2 regions of the Pseudoxanthomonas sp. SGT-18 genome follow, and region 2 is predicted to be linked to the other one. Evidence: predicted binding sites of a transcription regulator. Region 2 holds the regulator's gene; the other holds the start of a gene.
The links. The regulator FliA, encoded in region 2, starts transcription of late flagellar genes. The targets are predictions, from matches to a motif close to TAAAGTTTNNCNNNCNNNGGCCGATAA.

Region 1 (7,398 bases), on a different contig from region 2:
GCCGCGCAGGATGCCCATCAGGTTGCCCGGCACCGACAGGTCGTAGACCCGCAGCGGGATGCCGTGGTCGCGGCACAGGGCGAAGGCGGCGGTGTCCATCACCTGCAGGTCGCGGGCGATGACCTCGTTGTGGTCCAGTTCCTCGAAGCGCACCGCGTCGGGGTGCTTCTTCGGGTCCTTGTCGTACACGCCGTCGACCTTGGTGGCCTTCAGCAGCAGGTCGGCGTTGATCTCGATCGCGCGCAGGGCGGCGGCCGAGTCGGTGGTGAAGAACGGGTTGCCGGTGCCGGCGGCGAAGATCGCGATGCGGCCCTTCTCCAGGTGGCGCACGGCGCGGCGGCGGATGTAGTCCTCGCACACGTCGTTGATCTTGATCGCGCTCATCACCCGGACCTTGCCGCCGAGCTTCTCCAGCGCGTCCTGCATGGCCAGGGCGTTGATCACCGTGGCCAGCATGCCCATCTGGTCGCCGGTCACCCGGTCCATGCCGCCGGCGGCCAGGCCGGCGCCACGGAAGATGTTGCCGCCGCCGATCACCAGGGCGATCTCGGCACCGGCCTCGCGGGCCTCCATCACCTCGCCGGCGATGCGCCGGATCACCACCGGGTCGATGCCGTAGTCCTCCGACCCCATCAGCGCCTCTCCCGAAAGTTTCAGCAGCACGCGACGGTGGACGAGATCGGACATGGGGGGCCTCGGGAGTGGGGTGGACAAACGCGGGGATTCTAGCGGAAACCCCGGCGCCTGCGCCCGCACATCCTCACTGCCCGTGCTGGCCCACCTGGTTGCGGCCGCGGCGCTTGGCCAGGTACAGGGCCTGGTCGGCGGCCTGGAGCATGGCGCGGGCGTCGGCGAACGGGCTGTCGTGGCCGTCGCGGCTGGCGACGCCGGCGGAGAAGGTCACGTACAGCGGGTGGCCATCGACCACCGCCATCGGGGTGCGCGCGGTCTCCTCGAGGATCCGCCGCAGCACCCGTGCCGCGGCGGCCTCGTTGGAATGGGCCAGCACCACCAGGAACTCCTCGCCGCCGTAGCGCGCGACCAGGTCGGTGCTGCGCAGCAGGCGCTGCAGGGTCTGGGCGAACTGGCGCAGGACCTGGTCGCCGACCAGGTGGCCGTGGCGGTCGTTGATCTGCTTGAAGCCGTCCAGGTCGACGAAGGCGATCGACAGCGGCTGGCCGGCGGCGCTGGCGGCGGCGAACTCGCGCTCCAGCGCCTCCTCCAGCTGCATGCGGTTGTAGACCCCGGTCAGCGGGTCGCGCCGGGCCTGTTCGGTCAGGTGGCGGATGTGCTCGCGCGAGGCGTCGGCCTCGCGGCGGGCGCGGGCGGCCTCCTGGATCTCGCGCAGGTTGCGCAGCACCAGCAGCTCGCGCGCCTGCTCGATGATCGCCTGCAGGTGCGCCGGCTGCACGATGCGCATGTCGAACAGGGCGCCGAAGCCCTGCGCCGCCGAGGCCATCTGCGCCAGCAGGCTGTCCAGGGTGCCGGGGCCGCCGATGCCGCCGGCCTCGATCCGGGCCTCGGCCGCGGTGCGCAGGGCACCGTCGGGGTCGTCGTCGGCCAGCCACAGGGTGGCCACCGCGCCGGAGGCGAACACGCACGCCTGGAAGGCGTTGGCCGGGGCCGGGCAGCCCTCGCTGGCGGCGATCGCGTCGCACAGGTGGTCGGGCAGCTGCCACTGCCGGGCCAGCCAGGCGCCGGCCGCGGCATGGTCGTCGCCGAAGACCTCGCGCTCGCGCTCCAGCGGTGCCGGGACGCGGCCGCCGTCCTGCAGGGCCAGCCAGGCATCGGGGCGGGCCTGCAGCAGGGCCAGGGCGCCGATGTCCTGCAGCAGGCCGGCCAGCATCAGGTCCTCCAGCCGTTCCAGCCCGGCGTGCTCGCCCAGCAGGCGTGCGGCCAGGGCCGACAGCACGCTGCGCTTCCACAGCCGTTCCTGCTCGGCGGCGGCGCCGTCGGTGGCGCGCAGGCCGCGGGCCAGGGAGAAGCCCAGGGCCAGGCTCAGGGTGGCGTTGAGGCCCAGCATGGTGGTCGCCTGGGCCAGGGTCTCGACCCGGCGGCGCCCTGCGTACAGCGGGGAATTGGCCACCCGCAGCAGGCGCGCGCTGAGCGCGGGGTCCATGGCGATCACCCGCGCGGCGGTGGCCAGGTCCGCGTCGGGGTCCTGGGCCAGTTCGATGATCTGCAGGGCGATCGCCGGCGGCGACGGCAGGTTGCGGCAGTGCACGAGGCTGGCTTCGAGGTCCGGGTGCATCGTCTGTGGCTGTCAGGGGGAAACCTGCCGCCGTGGCGTGGGTCCACGGTCCCAACGTGGCGGTCCATGCGCTGGCGCATGGCTGCCTCCGCTACCGGTATCGGCTGGCTCGCCGGGGCCTTTAATGCGGAAAAGCCGCGGCGGGGCCGCGGCTTTTCCTCGGGGACTGCGCCAGGAGGCTGATCAGGCCAGGCCGGCCTGCTTCATGACCTCGGCGGCGAAGTCGTCTTCCTTCTTCTCGATGCCTTCGCCCACGGCCAGGCGCTCGAAGCGGACCACCTCGGCGCCGGCGGCCTTCAGCACCTGCTCGACGCTCTGGTTGGTGTCCAGCACGTACGGCTGGCCGTACAGGGTCACCTCGTTGACGATCTTGTTGATCTTGCCGGAGATGATCTTCTCCAGGATCTCGGCCGGCTTGGCCTTGTCCTTCTCGGACATCTTGGCCAGCTCGATCTCCTTCTCCTTGGCGATGAACTCGGCCGGGACGTCGGAGGCCTTGATGTGCGGCGGGTTCATGGCCGCCACGTGCATGGCGATGCCACGGGCCAGCTCGGCGTCGCCGCCCTTGACCTCGACCAGCACGCCGATGCGGCCGCCGTGGACGTAGGCGGCGACGTTGTTGGCGCTGTCGATGAGGGCCAGGCGGCGGACCTGCACGTTCTCGCCGACCTTGGCGATGACCGCGGCGCGGGCTTCCTCGACGGTCTCGCCGGAGGCCAGCTTGGCGGCCTTCAGGGCCTCGACGTCGGCGGCGCCGGAGGCCAGCGCGGCCTGGGCGACGGCCTCGGCGAAGGCCAGGAAGTTGGTGTCCTTGGCCACGAAGTCGGTCTCGGAGTTGATCTCCACCAGCACGGCCTTGCCGCCGTCCTGGGCGACCGCGATGCGGCCGTCGGCGGCCACGCGGCCGGCCTTCTTGTCGGCCTTGGCCAGGCCGGCCTTGCGCAGCCACTCGGCGGCGGCGTCGATGTTGCCGTTGTTCTCGGTCAGGGCCTTCTTGCACTCCATCATGCCGGCGCCGGTGCGCTCGCGCAGTTCCTTGACCAGGGAAGCAGTGATTTCCACGGGAATTCCTCTCTAACGGGATGAAGGTGGCTCCGCGCCGGGGCGGAGCGGGCGGAGGGCCGTCGCGCATGCCTGCGCGGGGCGGCCCGCCCGCAAGCGGGCCTGCCTGGGGCGGGCCCGCGGGGGGATGGCGGCCGCGCGGGGTGGCCGCCGGGTGCGGCTTACTCGGCCGCGGCGGCCTCGCCTTCCTCGGCCTTGCCCTTGCGCGGGCCCTTCTTGGCCGGGGCGCGGCGGGCGCCCTTGGCCTCGTCGGCCTCGATGAAGTCGCTCTCGGTCACGGTGGCGGCGTGCGGGGCGGCGGCCTTGCCCTCCAGCACCGCGTCGGCGGCGGCGCGGGCGTACAGCTGCACGGCGCGGATGGCGTCGTCGTTGCCCGGGATCGCGTAGTCGACCAGGTTGGGGTCGTAGTTGGTGTCGACCACGGCCACCACCGGGATGCCCAGCTTCTTGGCTTCCTTGATGGCGATGTCCTCGTGGCCGATGTCGATCACGAACAGGGCGTCGGGCAGGCGGTTCATGTCCTTGATGCCGCCCAGCGAGGCTTCCAGCTTCTCGCGCTCGCGGCGCAGGCCCAGGACCTCGTGCTTGACCAGCTTTTCGAAGGTGCCGTCGGTCTCGGCGGCCTCCAGCTCCTTCAGGCGGGCGACCGACTGCTTGACGGTGCGGAAGTTGGTCAGGGTGCCGCCCAGCCAGCGCTGGGTCATGTACGGCATGCCGCAGCGCTCGGCCTCTTCCTTCATGGCGTCGCGCGCGCTGCGCTTGGTGCCGATGAACAGGATGGTGCCGCGCTTCTGCGCGATGCCCGAGATGAAGTTCATCGCGTCCTGGAACAGCGGGACGGTCTTCTCGAGGTTGATGATGTGGATCTTGCCGCGCGCACCGAAGATGTACGGGGCCATCTTCGGGTTCCAGTAACGGGTCTGGTGGCCGAAGTGGACGCCGGCTTCCAGCATCTGGCGCATGGTGATCTGGGGCATTGCAGAACTCCTGGCAGTGGAACCGCCCCGCGGCCTGTCTGGGCAATGTGCGGGCGCCCGGGCGTGGCGCCGCGGGCATGGGTTCCGGGGTTGGGCCTCCCTGGCGCTTCCGTGGCCGAACCTGTCTGGCAGGCACCCCGGCACGGGCATTGGCGTCAGGTGTGTATTCGCCGGCCGGGACGGAGCCCGGTACCCTGCGCCCGGCGTGGGCGTCCCCCTGGCGGGGGCAAACAGAGACGCGGAAGTATACCTGCCGGGGCGGGGGCGGGGCAAACGACCCGGGGTGCGGGGGCGTGGCAGGCCGCGTGCGGGCGCGGAAGGGCCGCCGGAGGGGCGCGAATAGGCGATAATCCCCGCCATGACCCTGCACCTCAAGACCCCCGAAGAAATCGAGAAGATGCGCGTCGCCGGCCGCCTGGCCGCCGAGGTGCTGGAAATGATCACCCCGCACGTGAAGCCGGGGGTGAGCACCGAGGAACTGGACCGCATCTGCCACGACTACATCGTCAACGTGCAGGGCGCGATCCCGGCCAACGTCGGCTACCGGGGCTACCCCAAGGCCACCTGCATCTCCGTCAACAACGTCATCTGCCACGGCATCCCGAGCGCCACCAAGGTCCTCAAGGACGGCGACATCGTCAACATCGACGTCACCGTGATCAAGGACGGCTGGCACGGCGACACCAGCCGCATGTACTACGCCGGCACCCCGTCGGTGATGGCCCGGCGCCTGGTCGAGACCACGTTCGAGGCGATGTGGCGCGGCATCCGCGCGGTGAAGCCGGGTGCCACCCTGGGCGACGTCGGCCACGCCATCCAGAGCTACGCCGAATCCGAGCGCTTCTCGGTGGTGCGCGAGTACTGCGGCCACGGTATCGGCAAGGTCTACCACGACGAGCCGCAGGTGCTGCACTACGGCCGCCCGGGCGAGGGCCTGGTGCTCAAGCCGGGCATGACCTTCACCATCGAGCCGATGATCAACGAGGGCACCCGCTACACCCGCGTGCTGCCCGACGGCTGGACCGTGGTCACCAAGGACCGCAAGCTCTCCGCGCAGTGGGAGCACATGGTCGCCGTCACCGAGGACGGGGTGGACGTGCTGACGCTGGCGCCGGGCCAGCAGCCGCCGGCGTGAGCGGTCCCGGCCCGGTGGACGTGGCTGGCGTCGCCGCGACCAGCGACGCCGACTGGGCCGCCACCGCCCGCGCCCAGCTGGCCGCCGCCGACGCGCGGCTGGCCCGCCGCTACGGCCCCGAGGCCGACATCGACCGCCTGCTGGCGCTGCGCGCGCGCGCGGTGGACCTGGTCCTGCGCCAGGCCTGGGCGCGTTGCCTGGGCGAGGCTCCCGGGCTGGCCCTGTTCGCGGTGGGCGGCTACGGCCGCGGCGAACTGTTCCCGCGCTCGGACATCGACCTGCTGGTGCTGGCCGAGGCCGGCGCGCAGCAGGCGCACGAGGCCGCGCTTTCCCGCTTCTTCGCCCTGGCGTGGGACGCCGGCCTGCCGGTCGGCCACGCCGTGCGCTCGCCCGCCGAGTGCACCGCCGCGGCCGCCGACCAGACGGTGATGACCGCGCTGCTGGAGGCGCGCCCGCTGGTGGCCGACGCCGCCGCGCAGGCGGCCCTGGCCGACGCCATCTCCCCGCAGCGGGTATGGCCGCCGCGCGAGTTCTTCCTGGCCAAGCGCGAGGAGCTGCAGGCGCGCCACCAGCGCTTCGGCGACACCTCCGACAACCTCGAGCCCAACATCAAGGACGGCCCCGGCGGCCTGCGCGACCTGCACACCCTCGGCTGGATGGCGCTGCGCGCGTTCGGCGTCAGCGACCTGCACGCGGTGGTGGAGCTGGGCCACCTGGGCCAGGACGAGGCCGCGGCGCTGGCGCGCGAGCGCCGCGCCCTGGGCCGCCTGCGCTTCGGCCTGCACCTGGTGGCCGGGCGCCCCGAGGAGCGGCTGGGCTTCGACTACCAGAAGTTGCTGGCGCGGCGCCTGGGGCTTGAGGACGACGCCCACAGCCTGGCGGTCGAAAAGATGATGCAGGGCTTCTACCGCAGCGCCGCGATCGTGCGCCGGATCAGCGACCGGCTGCTGCAGCGCTTCGAGGAGACCTTCGACGGCGAGGCCGAGGCGGTGCCGCTGAACCCGGACTTCGGGCTCAAGCGCGGCTACCTCGCGGCCGCCGCGCCGTACTGGCCGGAGGGCGACCTGCGCGAGGTGCTGGGGCTGTTCTCGACCTGGGCCGCGCATCCGGAGATCCGCGGCCTGCACTCGCGCACCGCGCGCGCGCTGGCCGAGGCGCTGCCGCGGCTGCCGCCCTATACCGAGGCCGGCCCGGCGGCGCGCGCCCGCTTCATGGCCCTGCTGCGCGGGCCGCGCCCGGTCGAGACCCTGACCCGGCTGGCGCGGCTGGGCGTGCTCGGCCAGTACCTGCCGGCCTTCGCCCGGGTCTCCGGGCGCATGCAGTTCGACCTGTTCCACGCCTACACCGTGGACCAGCACACCCTGATGGTGCTGCGGAACATGGCGGGTTTCGCCAGCGGCCAGCCGGACGAGCGCTTCTCCATCGCCCACGAGGTCTGGCCGCGCCTGCGCAAACCCGAGCTGCTGCTGCTGGCCGGCCTGTTCCACGACATCGCCAAGGGCCGCGGCGGCGACCATTCCGAGCTGGGCGCGGTGGACGCGCGCGAGTTCTGCGCCGCGCACGGGCTCAGCGAGTCCGACACCGGGCTCGTGGCCTGGCTGGTGGAGCAGCACCTGCGCATGTCGGTGACCGCGCAGAAGCAGGACATCGCCGACCCGGAGGTGGTGCGCCGCTTCGCCATCCTGATGGGCGAGCGCGAGCGCCTGGACTACCTGTACCTGCTGACCTGCGCCGACATCGCCGGCACCAGCCCCAAGGTCTGGAACGCATGGAAGGACCGCCTGCTGGCCGACCTCTACCTGGCCACCCGGCGCATGCTGCGCGAGGGCCTGGAGGCGCCGCTGGACGTGGAGGCGCGGGTGGCCGAGGCGCGCGAGGAGACCCGTGCCCTGGTGCGCGCGGCCGGCTTCGACGACGCCACCATCGACCGCCAGTTCGCGCAGATGCCGGACGAGGCCTTCCTGCGCTTCCGA
Region 2 (7,398 bases):
ACCGGGATCGCGTCATCCCACACGCGCTCGCCGTGTTCGTCCTGCATGCGCTTGAGTGCTTCCTGGCCGGCGCGGGTGCGGCGGTCGTACAGGGTCGGCAGCACCGACACCGGCAGCGGGCGCCGGCGCGAGCGCTCGACCATCTCCGCGGTGCGGCGCATGCCGGCCAGGCCGTGCAGCGCCAGCGGCTCGGCCTGGGTCGGGATGATCGCGCGGTCGGCCGCGGCCAGGGCGTTGATCATCAGCAGGCCCAGGGTCGGCGGGCAGTCCAGCAGCACGTAGTCGTGCTGGCCGGCATGGCGGGCCAGGGCCTGCGCCAGGGCCAGGCCGAGGCCGGGCTGGTTGGCGCTGCGCCGCTCCAGGGTGGCCAGGGCGGTCTGCGCGCACACGTAGTCCAGGCGCTCGACCGCGCTGGTCCGGGCGAGGCTCGCCAGCGGCCGCGGCGGCGTGGCGAACAGCTCCATCACGCCTTCCGGGGCCGGGTCGGCGGGCACGCCGAAGGTGCGGGTCAGGGACGAATGCGGGTCCAGGTCCACCAGCAGCACGCGGCTGCCGCGCGTGGCCAGGCCGCGGCCCAGGGCCAGGGTGGTGGTGGTCTTGCCCACGCCGCCTTTCTGGTTGGCGATCGCCCACACGCGCATCAGTCGGATCCTCCTGTGGTTCTTTCGGCTGCCGCGCCGGGCGCGGCAGCGGTGGCCGCCTGGCCGGGTGCCGCGCGCCCGGGCACCGGCTGGCTGGCTGCCACCTCTGCTATCGGCACCTGCGCGCCGCTCTTGACCGCCACGCCTTCCTCCGCGCCGGGGTCCGCATCGCCGGCGGCGCCGGGCGCGGCCAGCACGATCAGGACCACGCGGCGGTTGCGGTTGCGGCCTTCCTCGGTGAGGTTGTCCGCGCGCGGGCGGTGCTCGCCGTAGCCGACCATGGCCAGCCGCTCCGGGGCCACGCCCTGCGCCGAGAACAGGTGCACCACGCTGGCCGCGCGCGCCGCCGACAGCTCCCAGTTGGACGGGAACTGCACGGTGTTGATCGGGCGGTTGTCGGTATAGCCCTCCACCCGCACCGGGTTGGGGGTCTCGCGCAGCACGTCGGCCAGGCGGGTGAGCACCTCGCGCGCGGATGCGTCCAGCGCGGCCGAGCCGGTGTCGAACAGAATGTCGCTGTTGATCTCCACCTCCAGCCACAGCTCGGCGCGGCGGACGGTGATCAGGCGCGCGTCGACCAGCGGCGCCAGCGCCTCCTCCAGGCGCGTGGCGATGTTGCCGAGCTGGCGCTGGGCGCGCTGCACGGCGGCGCGGTCGGACACGTCCAGCGGCACGCCGGTGCGCATGTGCGAGGCCAGCGCCGGAAGCAGGGTGGGGTTGGGCGCGGGCGAGGGCGCAGACGGGCCGTGGCGGGCGCCGGACTTGATCGGCGAGGGCCGGTCGTAGTCCGAGCCCTGCAGCTGGAAGTTGCCGACCTGCACCGGGTTGATGGTGCGCGGCGCGCCGCCGAAGGCGGCGGTCAGGGCGTCGGCCAGCACCCGGTACTTGCCCTCGTTGAGGGTGGAGATCGCGTACATCACCACGAAGAACGCCAGCAGCAGCGTCATCAGGTCGGCGTAGGGGATCGCCCAGGCCTCGTGGTTGCCGTGCTCCTCGTGCTTCTTCCTGCGCGCCATCGACGGCTCCGGGTCAGTGCAGGAAGCCGGCGAGCCTGGATTCGATGTTGCGCGGGTTCTCGCCCTGCGCGATCGCGATCAGGCCCTCGATGATCATCTCCCGCTCGCCGGTGCGGCGGCCGATGACCGCCTTGAGCTTGGAGGCGATCGGCAGGAAGAACAGGTTGGCCGAGGCGATGCCGTAGATGGTCGCGGTGAACGCGGCGGCGATGCCGTGGCCGAGCTTGGACGGATCGGCCAGGTTCTTCATCACCGCGATCAGCCCGAACACGGCGCCGACGATGCCCAGGGTCGGGGCGTAGATGCCCATGCCCTCGAACACCTTGGCAGCGGCCAGCTCCTGGTTCTCCTGGCTCTCCAGGTCGATCTCCAGCATGTGCCGGATCTGCTCCGGCTCCACGCCGTCGACCAGCATCTGCAGGCCCTTCTTCAGGAACGGGTCCTCCTGCTCGCCGACCTGCTGCTCCAGGCCCAGCAGGCCCTGGCGGCGGGCGATGTTGCTCCATTCCAGGATCTGCGCCATCAGCGCGGCGCGGTCGGCGGCCGGCGGGCGCAGCACCCAGCCGACGATGCCCAGGGCGCGCTTGAACACCGGCGGCGGGGTGTGCACGAAGATCGCGGCGAAGGTGCCGAGGATCACGATCACGAACGCGGCGGCCGACCACAGCGAACCGAGGCCGGCGCCCTTGAGGATGGCGCCGCCGATCAGCGCGACCAGGGCAAGGAGCAGACCGATGAGGCTGAGGATGTCCATATGTCGGGTTATCGGCGCACGTGGACTGGGACTTGAGCGGGAACGCCCGCCGGCATCGCCGCCGGCGCGCGGCTGCGCGGAACGGCGCACGCGCACGGCGTGCGCCGCGCGCTCACGGACTGCTGGCGCGCAGGCCGTCGACGTCCAGGATCAGCGCCAGGCGGCCGTCGCCGATCAGGGTCGCGCCGGCATAGCCGGGCAGGCCGCGCAGGGCCTTGGGCAGCGGCTTGATCACCACTTCCTCGCGGCCGCGCACCTGGTCGACGATCAGGCCGAAGCGGGCGTCGCCCATCTGCAGCACGACCACGGTCAGGGCGCCGTTGCCGGACAGCGGCTCCAGCCCCAGCCAGCGGCGGAGGTCCACCAGCGGCAGGGTATGGCTCTGGCGGTCCATCACCGGACGGCCGTCGAACCAGCCCAGCGCGGAGGGCTTGGCGTGCAGCACCTCCTGCACCCGCGCCAGCGGCAGGGCGTACACCGCCTCGCCGGCCTGCACCAGCAGGGTGGGCAGGATCGCCAGGGTCAGCGGGACGCGGATCAGGAAGCGGGTGCCGCGGCCGAGCTCGGACTGGATCTGGATCTGCCCGCCCAGCTCGCGGATGCGCGACTGCACCACGTCCATGCCCACGCCGCGGCCGGAGATGTCGGTGACCTGGGTCTTGGTGGAGAAGCCGGGCAGGAACACCAGCTGCAGGCATTCGTCCGCGCCCAGGCGTGCCGCGGCCTCCGGGTCGAGCAGCCCCTTCTCGCGCGCCTTGGCGCGCAGGCGCTCCGGATCGATGCCGGCGCCGTCGTCCTGGACCTCGATGGTGACGTAGTCGCCTTCCTGCTGCGCGGCCAGGCGCAGCCGGCCCACGCGCGGCTTGCCGGAGGCCTCGCGCACTTCCGGCGCCTCCACGCCGTGGTCGATGCCGTTGCGCACCAGGTGCACCAGCGGATCGGCCAGGGCCTCGACCAGGTTGCGGTCCAGCTCGGTGTCGGCGCCGACCATCTCCAGTTCGACTTCCTTGGCCAGCGAGCGGGCGACGTCGCGCGCCACCTTCGGGAAGCGCGAGAACACCTTGCCCACCGGCTGCATGCGCGTGCGCATGACCGCCGACTGCAGGCGCGCGGTGGCCACGTCGAGGCTGGCCACGGCGCGGTCGAGTTCGTCGTCGCGCAGGCGCGCGCGCAGGGTCTTGAGCCGGTTGCGCGCCAGCACCAGCTCTCCGATCAGGTTGACGATCGCGTCCAGGCGGCGGGTGTCCACGCGCACGGTGTGCTCGGCCTCGCCCGCGGCGGCGGCGCGCGGGGGCGGGCTGGCCGGGCGCGGGGCGGCCGGCTGCGGCACGGGGTTGGGAGCGGGCGGCGGCGCAGCGGCCGCCGGTGCCGGGGCCGGCGCGGCGGCCGGCAGCGGCTTGGCCCCGGGCGGCGCCTTGCCGTGCAACTGGTCCAGCAGCGCCTCGAATTCGTCGTCGGTGATGGTGTCCGCAGCCGCGGTGGCCGGCGCGGGCGCGGCTGCGGGCTTGGCGCCGGGCGCGGCCTTGCCGTGCAGCTGGTCGAGCAGGGCCTCGAACTCGTCGTCGCTGATCAGGTCGTCGCCGCCGGCCGGCGCGGGCGCCGCCACGGGCTGCGGCGCGGCCTGCGGCTGCGGCGCGGGCGGCGCGACCAGGGCGAACTGCGCGATCAGCTCCGGCGGCGCGTGCTCCGGCTCGGTGCCGGCGGCGACCGCGTCGAGCATGGCCTGCAACCAGTCCAGCGAGCGCTGGGCGGCGTCGAAGTGCAGCGGGTCCAGTTCGGCGGTGCCGGAGCGGGCGGCGCCCAGGGTTTCCTCGGCGGCGTGGCACAGCTCGACCATCGGCTGGATGCCGAGGAAGCCGGCACCGCCCTTGAGGGTGTGGAAGCCGCGGAACACCGCATTGAGCTGCTCGCTGTCCTGGGGCGCGCGCTCCAGCTCCACCAGCTGCTCGCCGAGCCGGTCCAGGATCTCCTGGGCCTCGACGATGAAGTCCGCGGCGATTTCGGGCGTCACACCGCTCATGGCTTACAGCCCCAGTTCCGACAGCAGGGCGTCGGCGTCGTTCTGGCTGACCGCATGGGTGTCCAGCCCGGCCACCGCGGGGCCCGCCAGCGCGGGCTCGCGCGGCTCGGCGCGCGGCGGCAGGCCCAGTTCGCCGAAGCCTTCGTGGACGCGGCGCACGATCCCGGCGACGCGGCGGATGATCTGCCCGGTCAGGTCCTGGTAGCTCTGGGTCAGGGCGATCTCGGTGAGGTTGCGGCGGATGCGGTCCAGCACCTGGTCCTGGCCGTCGGTCACGCCTTCGGCGCGCAGGCCCTCGACCAGGGCGCGGCATTCGTCGGCCAGGTCCAGGGTGCGGTGGGTGGCCTGCTCGGTCATGCCGATGACGTGGTCCAGGCGCGCGCAGGCGTCGTCCAGTTCGACCCCCTCCACGCCATGGTCGTCGGCGCCGGGGACCTCCGGCAGTTCGCCCAGGGCCTGGCTCAGTTCGCGCGCCAGCCGGCCGAGGCCCTGCACGAGCGGACGGGTGCGGGCGGCGGCCAGGGCGTCGATCTCGGCGCGCAGTGCGCTTTCGTCGCCGCGGTCCAGGGCTTCCAGGGCGTCGTGCAGGCGCTGGACCAGCGCCGCACGCTCGGGGGATGCGGTGGTGCTCATGCCGTCGCCGCCAGCCGTTCGAAGATCTTGTTGAGCTTCTCCTCGAGGGTCTGCGCGGTGAACGGCTTGATGATGTAGCCGTTCACGCCGTTCTGCGCGGCCTCCAGGATCTGCTCGCGCTTGGCCTCGGCGGTGACCATCAGCACCGGCAGGGTCTTGAGCTTGGGGTCGGCGCGGATGCTGCGCAGCAGCTCGATGCCGGTCATGCCCGGCATGTTCCAGTCGGTGATGACGAAGTCGAACGGCTGCGCGCGCAGGGCCGCCAGCGCGGTGTGGCCGTCGTCGGCCTCGGCGGTGTTGCTGTAGCCCAGATCGTTGAGCAGGTTCTTGACGATGCGTCGCATCGTCGAGAAGTCGTCCACGATCAGGATCCGCATGTTCTTGTTCACTTCGTGCTCCGTTTGGCGTTGCGTGCTCAGTCGTCGTCCAGACCGGCATCACGTGATTCGTACTGGGACAGGCGGCCGCGCAGGCGCAGCACGGCCTGGCCGTGGATCTGGCACACCCGGGACTCGCTGACCCCGAGCACCGCGCCGATCTCCTTCAGGTTCAGCTCCTGCTCGTAGTACAGCGACAGCACCAGCTGTTCGCGCTCGGGCAGGTTGGAGATGGCCGCCGCCAGCTCGCGGCCGAAATCGCTGCGCTCCAGCAGCTGCTGCGGGGTGGGGCTGTTGCTGTTGACCTGCACGTCGCCGTGGTCCTCCACGTGCGAGTCCAGGCTCAGCACCTGGCCGCGAGAGGCGTCCTCCAGCAGGCGCAGGTACTCCGGCAGTGGCATGTCCAGCTTGGCCGCCACTTCCTGCGGCGCGGCGGCGCGGCCGGTGGCCTGCTCGATCTCGCGCACCGCGGCGGCGGCGTCGCGGGCGCGGCGGTGCACCGAGCGCGGCACCCAGTCGCCGCGCCGGATCTCGTCGATCATCGCGCCGCGGATGCGGATCGAGGCGTAGGTCTCGAACGAGGCGCCCTGGTCGGGGTCGTAGCTGCGGCTGGCCTCGATCAGGCCGATCATGCCGGCCTGGATCAGGTCGTCGACCTCGACGCTGGCCGGCAGGCGCGCCGCCAGGTGGTGGGCGATGCGCCGCACCAGGTCGGCATGCCGGGTGATGGCGTCGTCGTTGCTGCCGCGCACGGCGCGGTATTCGGCCACGGCATTCATGCGACCGCGCCTTGCCGGATCATCCGGTCGACGAAGAACTCGATGTTGCCGCGCGGGGCGGTCGGCGCCTGCCAGCGCGCCGCGCGGCGGGCGATCTCGGCGATGGCGCGGGCCGAGGGGCTGGCCGGGTAGGCGGTGGCGACGGCCTGCTGGCGCTGCACCGCCATGCGCAGCCAGTCGCACTGCGGCACCGCGCCGAGGAAGTTCAGCGAGACGTCGCCGAGGAAGCGCTCGCATACCCGCGACAGCTTGTCGTACAGGCCGCGGCCCTCGGCCGGGCTGCGCACCATGTTGGCCACCACCTGGACCCGGTCCACGCCGCGCTCGCGGGACAGGACCTTGATCAGGGCGTAGGCGTCGGTGATCGAGGCCGGCTCGTCGCAGACCACCACCACCGCGTCCTGGGCGGCCTGGCAGAAGGTCAGCACGCTGTCGGTGATGCCGGCGGCAGTGTCTACAACCAGAATGTCAAGATCACGCTGCAGGTCATTGAAAACATTGACAAGTCCCACGTGCTGGGCTGGCTGCAGTTCGGCCATGTGCCGGCGCCCGGAGGCGGCCGGCACCACCAGCATGCCGTTGGGGCCTTCCAGGATCACGTCCTCCAGCTCGCAGCGGCCGGCGACCAGGTCGGCCAGGGTGTGCTGCGGGGACAGGCCCAGCAGCACGTCGACGTTGGCCAGGCCCAGGTCGGCGTCCAGCAGCAGGGTGCGCTTGCCCAGCGCCGCCAGCGAGGCGGCCAGGTTGACCGACAGGTTGGTCTTGCCCACGCCACCCTTGCCGCCGGTGATGGCGATGCTGCGGACGGGGGCGAGCGGTGCGTGGTTCATCGTCGGGCGGAAGGGGCTCGGGGTTGCGGGGCGGGACTCAGGCGACGGCATGGTCGGCCTCCGGGATGTTCGGCTTATCGGCAGCCCGGCGCAGATCTTCAAGGCGAAGCACCAGGCTGGCGGCATTGGCCCGGTGCAGGTCCTCCGGGACCCGCTGGCCGTCGGTCACCCAGGTCAGCGGCAGCTGGTGGTCCACGACCACCGACAACGCGCTGCCCAGGCGCCCGGTCTCGTCGACCTTGGTCAGGACCACGCCCTGCGGGCGGGCCGGGCCGAAGCGGCGCACGACCTCGTCCAGGTCGGCGAAGTGGGAGTTGGCCGGCAGCACCAGCAGGGTGCTGACGTTGC

Region 1: a site for FliA is predicted at 2,349-2,375, ahead of EIM47_RS07425 (GGDEF domain-containing protein). Genes of this name have one in related genera too.

What each region holds. Positions count from the first base shown of each region.
Region 1 covers NZ_RRYJ01000004.1:112,784-120,181, forward strand. The annotation lists gene pyrH (UMP kinase) at 1-687, opposite strand, end outside; gene EIM47_RS07425 (GGDEF domain-containing protein) at 761-2,251, opposite strand; gene tsf (translation elongation factor Ts) at 2,435-3,313, opposite strand; gene rpsB (30S ribosomal protein S2) at 3,475-4,290, opposite strand; gene map (type I methionyl aminopeptidase) at 4,649-5,425, shown strand; gene glnD ([protein-PII] uridylyltransferase) at 5,422-7,398, shown strand, end outside.
Region 2 covers NZ_RRYJ01000009.1:148,581-155,978, reverse strand. The annotation lists gene EIM47_RS12985 (ParA family protein) at 1-641, opposite strand, end outside; partial or broken gene motD (flagellar motor protein MotD) at 830-1,657, opposite strand; gene EIM47_RS12975 (flagellar motor protein) at 1,671-2,411, opposite strand; gene EIM47_RS12970 (chemotaxis protein CheA) at 2,524-4,431, opposite strand; gene EIM47_RS12965 (protein phosphatase CheZ) at 4,435-5,064, opposite strand; gene cheY (chemotaxis response regulator CheY) at 5,061-5,453, opposite strand; gene EIM47_RS12955 (RNA polymerase sigma factor FliA) at 5,480-6,220, opposite strand; gene EIM47_RS12950 (P-loop NTPase) at 6,217-7,050, opposite strand; gene flhF (flagellar biosynthesis protein FlhF) at 7,088-7,398, opposite strand, start outside.